3 regions of the Agrobacterium sp. 22-226-1 genome follow, and region 1 is predicted to be linked to each of the others. Evidence: riboswitches for the same ligand, from Rfam matches in the RefSeq annotation. Region 1 holds a riboswitch; each other region holds the start of a gene.
The links. Region 1 has a riboswitch for S-adenosylmethionine ahead of metA (homoserine O-acetyltransferase MetA). Riboswitches for the same ligand answer to the same signal wherever they lie in the genome.
Positions count from the first base shown of each region.

Region 2: another riboswitch for S-adenosylmethionine. It lies ahead of ACQZ5K_RS01805 (O-succinylhomoserine sulfhydrylase); the one in region 1 lies ahead of metA (homoserine O-acetyltransferase MetA).
Region 3: another riboswitch for S-adenosylmethionine. It lies ahead of ACQZ5K_RS24195 (homoserine O-succinyltransferase); the one in region 1 lies ahead of metA (homoserine O-acetyltransferase MetA).

Region 1 covers NZ_JBNWCP010000005.1:183,739-187,008, reverse strand. Annotated here, with positions in the region: gene ACQZ5K_RS11075 (aldose epimerase family protein) at 1-872, opposite strand, end outside; gene metA (homoserine O-acetyltransferase MetA) at 1,051-1,977, opposite strand; SAM riboswitch at 2,061-2,137, opposite strand; gene ACQZ5K_RS11065 (thiamine diphosphokinase) at 2,227-2,880, shown strand; gene ACQZ5K_RS11060 (ABC-F family ATP-binding cassette domain-containing protein) at 2,885-3,270, shown strand, end outside.
Region 2 covers NZ_JBNWCP010000001.1:363,424-366,693, forward strand. Annotated here, with positions in the region: gene apaG (Co2+/Mg2+ efflux protein ApaG) at 1-102, opposite strand, end outside; gene ACQZ5K_RS01805 (O-succinylhomoserine sulfhydrylase) at 336-1,520, opposite strand; SAM riboswitch at 1,563-1,641, opposite strand; gene ACQZ5K_RS01810 (2'-deoxycytidine 5'-triphosphate deaminase) at 1,715-2,812, shown strand; tRNA gene ACQZ5K_RS01815 (tRNA-Gly) at 2,869-2,942, shown strand; gene aqpZ (aquaporin Z) at 3,080-3,270, shown strand, end outside.
Region 3 covers NZ_JBNWCP010000020.1:62,086-65,355, reverse strand. Annotated here, with positions in the region: gene ACQZ5K_RS24210 (FAD-dependent oxidoreductase) at 1-243, opposite strand, end outside; gene ACQZ5K_RS24205 (MarR family winged helix-turn-helix transcriptional regulator) at 323-805, shown strand; partial or broken gene ACQZ5K_RS24200 (IS6 family transposase) at 1,032-1,280, opposite strand; SAM riboswitch at 1,461-1,538, shown strand; gene ACQZ5K_RS24195 (homoserine O-succinyltransferase) at 1,594-2,517, shown strand; partial or broken gene ACQZ5K_RS24190 (IS6 family transposase) at 2,598-3,270, opposite strand, start outside.

The sequences.
Region 1 (3,270 bases):
TCGAGGCCGGGAACCGGAACGTCCAGTTTGAAGGCCGAATAAAACTGCACACCGGGTTCGGTGGTGTGAACCTCAAGGGCGATATCGGATGCCGGCGAATAGGCGCGGGCGACCTTGCGTTTTGCGCGGCGCTCGGGCGACAGGCAGAAATTATGGTCGTAGAGAACCTGCTTGCCATTCTCCTTGCGCCGCATCGGCGTCGGGTGGCGCAGGTCGAAGACGGTGCCTTCGACGGAGCGGATTTCGCCCGTCGGTATCTGCTTGTCATTGGTGGGCAGGTAAAAATCAGCCGCGATGCTGATCTCATGCCCAAGCGCGGTGTCTGCGCCATCGAGATTGAAATAGGAATGCTGGCAGACATTGGCGATGGTCGGCTTGTCGGTCACCGTTTCATAGACCACCGAAAGCACGCCGTCGTCGAGAATCGTATAGGTGGCCGTGACCGTGCAATTGCCGGGATAACCGGCGCGGCCATCGGGATCGATGATCTGCAGAACCGCGTGGCTTTCGCCATGTTCCATCAGCATCCAGTTGCGCTTGCCCATGCCGTCGCTGCCGCCATGCAGGTGGGTTACGCCCTTTTCATTGAGCTCCAGCTGGTAGTCGTGCCCGTCGATCGAGAACCGCCCGTCGCCGATGCGGTTGGCGTTGCGGCCGGGCGTGGCGCCGAAATAGGAGGAATATTTGTAGTCCTCGAACTTGTCGAAGCCGAGGACGAGCGGCGGCTGGTGGCCTTCAAGGCGCAGATCCTGAATGACGGCGCCCCAGGTGATGACCTTGGCCGTCAGCCCGCCTTTCGAGATGGTGACGCGTTCGACTTTTTCGCCGGTCGCCGTGAAACCGAAATTCTCCCGCGCCGCCGCGTCGCTCATCTCGTCATTCTCCCTGATGTTGCGAATTGCCGGGCGGACGTTGCGTCATTTTCCGGCAATTCGCAATCCCGCAATTCAAAGCATGTCTCCCAAAAGTGCGCCGCGGTTTTGGGACAAAGACATGCTTAAAACAAAAACGAAAGCGCGTCGCATGCTGTTCGATAAAACGCGACGCGCTTTACGCGGCCAGTTGCCCGATGGCTTCGAGATCATAGGGTGTCGTCTGGTATATCTCGTTGATCCAGTTTCCGAAAAACAGATGGGCATGGCTGCGCCAGCGGTTGAGCGGGGCGAGCTCCGGGTCGTTGTGCGGAAAATAATCATGCGGCAGCTTGATGGGCACGCCGGCATTCGCGTCACGGAAATATTCGTCCGAAAGCGATGTCGAATCATATTCGACATGGTTGAACATATAGAGCCGGTTGCCCTCTTTCTCATGCACCAGACAAACGCCCATTTCCTCGGATTCCATCAGGATTTCGAGTTTCGGATGTTTTTCGATATCGGCGCGGCGTACTTCCGTCCAGCGCGAGACCGGAACCTGGAAATCATCCGAAAAGCCGTTCAGATAGATCGATGAGGGGCAGAGATTGCGGTGACGATAGACCCCGAAAGCCTTTTCCTTCAACTCGTGTTTCGGCACGCCATGGAAATGATAGATGGCGGCCATCGCGCCCCAGCAGACATTCAGCGTCGAATGAACGTTGGTCTGCGTCCATTCGAAAATTTGTCGCATTTCGTTCCAGTAGGTCACGTCTTCATAGGCCAGCGTTTCCACGGGCGCGCCGGTAATGATGAAACCGTCAAACTTGCGGTGGCGCACTTCCTCCCACGTCTCGTAAAAGGATAGAAGATGTTCTTCCGGCGTGTTCTTGGCGCGATGGCCGCCGATCCGCACCAGCGACAGCTCTACCTGCAGCGGCGATGCGCCGACAAGGCGCGCCATCTGGATTTCCGTCTTGATCTTGTTCGGCATGAGGTTGAGAAGCCCGATCTGGAGCGGGCGGATATCCTGCCGGATGGCCGCCGTTTCGGTCATGACCCGCACGCCCTCATGAACGAGGGTCTCAAAAGCGGGAAGCGTATCGGGAATCTTGATCGGCATGTCGAACTCTCTTTTCCGGATCACGTAAAGAACGTTGCGAAAACAAAAAAACCGGCAGCGAAATCGCGACCGGTCCCAGGAAATTGCCTTTTTCCTCGACCCTTTAGCGACTTCTTTAAAGTGGCTGCAAGCCGGTCGGCAAATCACCACTGAGGCGTTTCATAATCCCGAAGCCGGCGAAAATCAATATAGGCCGATTTCATCGGGTTTCCGCTTTCCATTTTTGGCCGAGGTGCGATAAGGCAGGGCATGGATAAAGAGCGCTTCACCATTCTGCTTGGCGGCGATGTCACGGTGACCGATCGTCTCAAAGAGGCGGTCGCGGATAGCCGTGTGATTGCGGCCGACGGCGGCATGCGCCATGCCGGGCCGCTTGGCCTTGCGCCGGAGTTGTGGGTCGGGGATTTCGATTCCGCCAGCAAAGAGTTGCTGGAGGCCTGGCCCGATGTAGCGCGGCAGCCATACCCGGCCGCAAAGGCGGTGACGGATGGTGAGATCGCGGTATCGGAAGCTCTCTCCCGTGGCGCGCATTCGCTGGTGCTTGTCGGTGCGCTTGGCGGCGCGAGAAGCGACCATGCGCTTCAGCACCTCCTTTACGCGGTGGCGCTCGCCGAACGTGGTATCGACGTTACGCTGACCTCCGGTGAAGAAGAGGCGCGGCCGCTGCTTGCCGGTTCGCTGGATATCGATCTGCCGCCCGCCTCGCTGTTTTCGGTTGCCGGATTTACCGCCCTTGAGGGGCTCGATATCGGCAATGTGCGTTATCCGCTGAAGGATTTCGCGCTTGCTTTCGGTTCGTCCCGCACTATTTCCAATGTCGCGAATGGCGGCCACGTGCATTTCTCGCTGAAAAGCGGAAAAGCCATCGTGCTCGCCCGCCCTTATGATCTGACCGGAGCCTGACGCCTTGGCACCCCCAATTTTGAAACTCGATGACATCAAGCTGACCTTCGGCGTGACCCCGCTGCTCGATGGCGCCAATCTCCAGGTGGAACCGGGCGACCGCATCTGCCTCGTCGGGCGCAACGGTTCCGGCAAGTCCACCCTGATGAAGATCGCCGCGGGTCTGGTCGAGGCGCAATCGGGCGAGGTTTTCCGGCATCCGGCCGCCACCATCCGTTATCTGGAGCAGGCCCCGGATTTTGCCGGTTACGACACGGTTCAGGCCTATGCCGAAGCGGGGCTCGGACCCGGTGACGACCCCTATCGCGTCACCTATCTTCTGGAGCATCTCGGTCTCACCGGGCAGGAACATCCGGCGAGCCTTTCCGGCGGTGAAGCGCGACGTGCGGC
Region 2 (3,270 bases), on a different contig from region 1:
TTTGTAGCCCCAGACGTAACGATCGTCATCCGGGTCGGATTGTTCCTCGAGATAATACGGATCGACCGTTACCTCGATATCCCTTGTCAGAGCACGATACATACGCGCCACACCTCGATATTATGCCTGCCGCCGCATCCTACACTATAGGCTCTGGCTATCGTCAAGAAAATGAATGACTTGACGGGCAGGAGGCGTCTCCTGTTGCGCTGTTTTCCACCGTTAGGGATAACGGTAAAGGTAAATATTGGTTGCCTGAAGCGGTCTTTTTGGACCGTGCAGGCGAACCATGGCCCGACACGCGGTCAGGCCATGGCGCTTTGCAGATTGAATTTTCAGGCCGAAACGGCCGCCAGACCCTTCGCCAGATCCTCCAGCAGATCGTCGGTATCCTCAATGCCGCAGGAGAGGCGCAGCGTGCCGCCGGAAATGCCGAGTTCGGCACGCGCCTCGTCGGTGAGGTTCTTGTGCGTCGTCGTGCCGGGGTGGGTGATGAGGCTCTTGGCATCGCCGAGATTGTTGGAAATCTTCACGATCTCAAGCGCGTTCTGCAGCTTGAAGGCTGCTTCCTTGCCACCCTTCAGTTCGAAAGCCACCAGCGTTGAACCGCCGGACATCTGCCGGGCGATGATATCGGCCTGCGGGTGATCGGCGCGGCCGGGATAGATGACCTTGGCGACCTTGCCGCTATCGGCGAGAAAATCGGCGATTTTGCCGGCATTGGTCGTCTGCTGTTTGACGCGCAGCGGCAGGGTCTCGATGCCTTTCAGAAGCGTCCAGGCATTGAAAGGCGACATGGCCGGGCCGGTATGGCGGAAGTAATCCTGCAGCTCTTCTTCGATCCACTTCTTGTCGGAAAGGATCACGCCGCCAAGGCAGCGGCCCTGGCCGTCAATATGTTTGGTTGCCGAATAAACGACGATATGGGCGCCGAGTTCGAGCGGCTTCTGGAAAAGCGGTGTGGCGAAGACGTTGTCGACCACCACCTTCGCACCGATCTGGTTGGCGAGCTTCGCCACGCCGGCAATATCGATGATTTCAAGCGTCGGATTGGTCGGGCTTTCGAGGAAGAACAGCCTGGTGTTCGGCTGGATCGCCTTTTCCCAGTTGCCGAGATCGCGACCGTCGATCAGCGTGCATTCGATGCCGTATTTCGGCGCGAGCGTTTCGACCACCCAGCGGCAGGAGCCGAAGAGGGCGCGGGCAGCAACGATATGGTCGCCGGCGCGCAGCTGGCACATGATGGCGGCGGTGACGGCGGCCATGCCAGAGGCAAGTGCGCGGGCGTCTTCAGCGCCTTCCAGCAGGCACATGCGCTTTTCGAACATGTCATTGGTCGGGCTCGCATAGCGGGCGTAGATGAACCCATCCGTTTCACCCTTGAAGCGCGCTTCGGCGGCTTCGGAGTTTTCATAGACGAAACCCTGGGTCAGATAGATCGCTTCCGACGTTTCACCGTAAGGGGAGCGTAGCGTACCGCCGTGAACGAGCTGGGTTGCCGGGCGCCATTTATTGCTCATGTGATCACCTTCAAAACAAAAAACCGGCCGCAAAAGCAGACCGGTTCCTAGCACCCGGTCTTTTTAGCCACTTGTTTAACGTGGCTGCAAGCCGACCGGCCAAATCACCACGGGATAAGCTTGCCATACTGCCGTTACCGGCTTGCGTCAATGCTTTCCTTTTGGTTTTGTCGCCGTAAAAAGGAATGATGACCATGACCAGAACCACGGGCATTTTGGCGGATGGCGCAATCAAGGCGCTGTTTGCGGGCGGCAAGCTGAAGAGCGAGGCCGATCTCGATGCTGATCAGGTGCAGCCCGCCAGCCTCGATCTCAGGCTCGGCTCGAAGGCCTATCGCGTGCGCGCCAGTTTCATGCCCGGCCCCGGAAACCGCGTCATCGACAAGCTCAATCGTCTAAGCCTGCACGAGATCGACCTCACACAGGGCGCGGTGTTGGAAACCGGTTGTGTCTATATCGTTCCCTTGATGGAGAGCCTTGCGCTGCCGGCGGACATGTCGGCCTCGGCCAATCCGAAAAGCTCGACCGGCCGTCTCGATATCTTCACCCGCGTCATGACTGACAGCGCGCAGGAATTCGACAAGATACCGGCGGGTTATGCCGGCCCGCTCTATCTGGAAATCAGCCCGCGCACTTTCCCGATCGTGGTGCGACGCGGCTCGCGCCTGTCGCAGATCCGCTTCCGCATCGGCCATTCGCTGCTCAACGAAAGTGAACTGCTGAAGCTGCACGAGACGGAAACGCTGGTTGCCAGCGACACGCCCAACGTGACCGGTGGCGGCATCGCGCTCTCGATCGACCTCAAGGGTTTCGGCGAAAACGGACTGATCGGCTATCGCGGCAAACATCACACGGCGGTGGTGGATGTCGACAAGAAGGCCCAGCACGACGTTCTCGATTTTTGGGAGCCGCTCTATGCGCGCGGCCGCGCCGAACTGATCCTCGACCCGGATGAATTCTATATTCTCGTCTCGCGCGAAGCCGTCCACGTTCCGCCGCTCTATGCGGCCGAAATGACACCCTTCGACCCGCTGGTGGGCGAATTCCGCGTGCACTATGCCGGCTTCTTCGATCCCGGCTTCGGCCATGCGCAGGCGGGCGGCACCGGCAGCCGCGCCGTGCTCGAAGTCCGCAGCCACGAGGTTCCTTTCATCCTCGAACACGGCCAGATCGTCGGCCGGCTGGTTTACGAGCACATGTTGCAGAAACCGGAAGGCCTCTATGGCACCGGCCTCGGCTCCAACTATCAGGCGCAGGGGCTGAAGCTCTCCAAGCATTTTCGCGCCGAATAACGACCCCGGCGGGCGCTTGACACCCGCTGCGAACTATCCGATGTCTTATGCGCGGTGCGGGTGTAGCTCAATGGTAGAGCAGCAGCTTCCCAAGCTGACGAAGCGGGTTCGATCCCCGTCACCCGCTCCATCTTCCAGGCGTCTGACACTCTTCCTGTGCCACGTTTAGCCGCCATCGTGTCGGTCGTTGCGCGAATATGCAATTTAGCTTGACTACGATTAAATTGCACGTAATAGTTGATGCAGTCGTAACATAGGGGAAGTGTTATGAGTCGCAAACTTCTTTCGGAATTTTTGGGAACCTTTTGGCTCGTGTTCGGTGGATGCGGCAGTGCGGTTTTTGCCGCCGGCTTTCCTGAACTCGGCATTGGCTTCCTTGGTGTCGCTTTCGCTTTTGGTCTGACGGTTCTGACCATGGCTTATGCGGTTGGCGGCATTTCGGGCGGTCATTTCAATCC
Region 3 (3,270 bases), on a different contig from region 1:
TCGCGCGTCTGCATTCAGGAAAGCGATATTGGGTGTTGGGATAAACTCTGCCTCCATGAGAGGCCTCATAAGCTCGAGTCCATCAAGTGCACGCAAACCGTTGGACGACAGGCTCAAGAACAGACCTTCATCCCGCACTTCGGCCTGTCGCCGCTCGTATATCGTGGCCTTGATGCCCACGCGCTGTAATGCAATTGCGGCCACTGGCCCTGCAATGCCGCAGCCGGCTATTATGACGTGCATCTGTCGCCTCCTTTGCTATAAATTGAAAAGAGGAATACAATTCGTTCGATCGAACGAATTAAAATTGATTGGATACGCTATGTCAAGCCGGGAAGCGCAACCATTACAAAGAAAAGACGCATTGCGCCGGTTGGGTAATGCGGGCCGCGCCATGAGTGACACGGCAGTCATGTTTCATGAGCGCGCAGCAGAGTATTCTGGCCTTGGTGTTTCCGATTGGAAAGCGCTTGGCATCATCGAACGCTCCGGACCTATGACGCATCGCGATCTCGTTCATTTGATCGGTCTAAAGCCCGCCTCGGTGACGAATATTTTGGATCGGCTAGAGAGCCGGCAGTGGATTTCACGGGTCAAGGCTGAAGATGACGCCCGGCGCATCGCGATCTCGGTGAACGAGCAGAAGATATCCGCCTACCGCCAACAGATCTTCGGTTCATTGATAAGCCGCCTCAACACCATTTATGAACAATATTCGACGGAAGACCTGACTATCATCGCCGATGCTCTCGAGAAGATCGCCCAAGCCCAAGCCGCGGCCAAAGACGACATTCCGGGGGTTTGAGGCCAAGGCGCTAAGTAGGTCTTGCCTTGACTTTTCAAGGGCAATGGCCCGCCTCCATATCCTCATCGAAAACGTCTGCTGCAACGCGGGCAACATGCAGACTTCGGCTGCAATGAAGGATGGGCCCACAGACACTGGTGCGATTGCCCTAGACGCGCGTCAACAGGACCTTAACGATGCCGCTCTCGAACGGTTGAACATCGGCGCGTCTGAGGACCGACCGCAGCTCGACGCTGTCAAACAGCCAATGCTTGTTGCCACGGATCGAAACGACGTCTTCGTCGAGGTGCCATTTATCGCCGAGCCGACGGCAAAAGCGGCTGAGGATCTCAATGACGAAGGTCTGTCCGAACCTCACAGCCCAAAGCCGGGCTGTCTAATGAGAGACTATGATCCCAAGAGCCGCCAACAAGCTCCTCGACCATCCGCAGACTAAAAGGAAACCGGAAATACAACCAAACGCGCGTGCGATGATTTCAACCGGAAGGCGAAGCGGTGTTAAAGGTGATTACGGTCTGTCATGTGCCGTCATCGCACAACGAAATCATTCAGCAAGTTTACAATACCTATGATGCTGCTACCCGAGTTGGGAGTATCTCAGCCCAAAGAATGCCACAGGGCGATTGACGTGAAGGGAGCCTCGTTCTAAAAACACCTCTCCATCCGTGGTGATTTGGCCGGTCGGCTTGCAGCCACGTAAAACAACTCGCTAAAAGGCCGAGCGAAGCAAAAGTTTGCGGAGACCGGTCGCGTTATGTCGCTGGTCTTTTCCGTTTGGAGCTTTTGCTATGCCCATCAAGATTCCCGATCAGCTTCCCGCCCACGATGTGCTTGTGCGCGAGGGTGTTTCCGTAATGGGTGAACAGAAAGCGCTTCGCCAGGATGTTCGACCATTGCAGATCGGGCTCTTGAATCTCATGCCCAACAAGATCCGGACCGAGACACAGTTTGCCCGCCTGCTCGGCGCAACGCCGCTGCAGGTCGAACTGACATTGGTACGCATCGGCAACCACAAGCCAAAGAACACCTCCAAAGAACACTTAATCGCCTTCTACCAAACATGGGAAGAGGTTCGGTCGCGCAAGTTCGACGGCTTCATCATTACCGGCACCCCCGTGGAGCTTCTCTCCTATGAAGAAGTGACCTACTGGAAGGAGATTGAGCAGATTTTCGACTGGACGACCACCAACGTCCATTCCTCCAACTTCATCTGCTGGGGGGCGATGGCTGCTGCCTGGCATTTCCACCGCATCCCTAAGCACACCTTGGGAAAGAAGGCATTCGGCGTATATCGCCACCGAAACAAAAACCCGGCCTCACCCTATCTGGCGGGATTCTCGGACGATTTCGCGATCCCCGTCTCGCGCTGGACCGAAGTCCGGGCCGCAGATATCCCGGCGAACAGCGGTCTCGAAGTGCTGATGGAATCCGACGATGTGGACCTGTGCCTGCTGACGGAGAAGGTGGGCAATCGGCTCTACATGTTCAATCACATTGAATATGACTCCACCTCGTTGAAAGAGGAGTACGACCGGGATATTTCGACGGGTGTTCCCGTCGAAATGCCGCACGAGTATTTTCCAGAGAACGATCCGACGCGACCACCTCTCAACCGCTGGCGCTCCCATGCGCATCTGTTCTTCGGCAACTGGATCAATCAGGTCTACCAGACGACGCCCTACGAACTAGACATGATTGGCGAAGGCCGCTGATCCCTGGAGCACGCGGCAGGGGATGTCGGTGGCGTCGCCTTAACCGAGTTTGGGATGCAGTAGCCTCTTCTGCCAGAATTTCACGCGTCAAACGACAAAGCGATTTCCCGCCAGTTCGAGATGGCGTGAGCGCGAAGCTGGCGATGGTCGGCGGCGGTCGAGCATTTCCGGTGAAGAAGGAAGAGATTGGCGATCTGGCCGTGAGCTGAGACAAAACGCTGACATTGTCGCGCGGACTTGAAGCGCATCATTCGTCGCTCTCGCTGCCGCAGCGGCAGATGCGAATTCTCAGCTCGGTTGTTCAATCCCTTGTGCGAGCGATGCTCGACGCCCGGCATCAACTCGGCCTTTGCGGCCGAATAGGACCGAAGCTTGTCAGTCACCATCACGCGCGGGGCGCGGCCCTGGCTCTTGAGCAATTTTTTCATCAGACGAAGCGCTGCTGTCTTGCTCCCTTCGGCTTTGCAGTAGGGCATCGAGGACGAATCCGTTTGCATCGACGGCGCGCCACAGCCAGCATTTCTTTCCTTTGATCGTCACCACCATCTCATCGAGGTGCCATTTGTCGGCAAAATTGCCTCGTGAATGGCGCCGGAGCTCATGAGCAAATTTCAAGTCGAATTTCGCCGCCCATTCTGCGACGGTCTGGAACGAGACGTCGATGCCGCGCTCCGCCAACAGATCTTCGACGTCGCGTAGGCTGAGTGGAAATCGGTAGTAGAGTCAGACCGCATGGCCAATGATCTCAGCGGG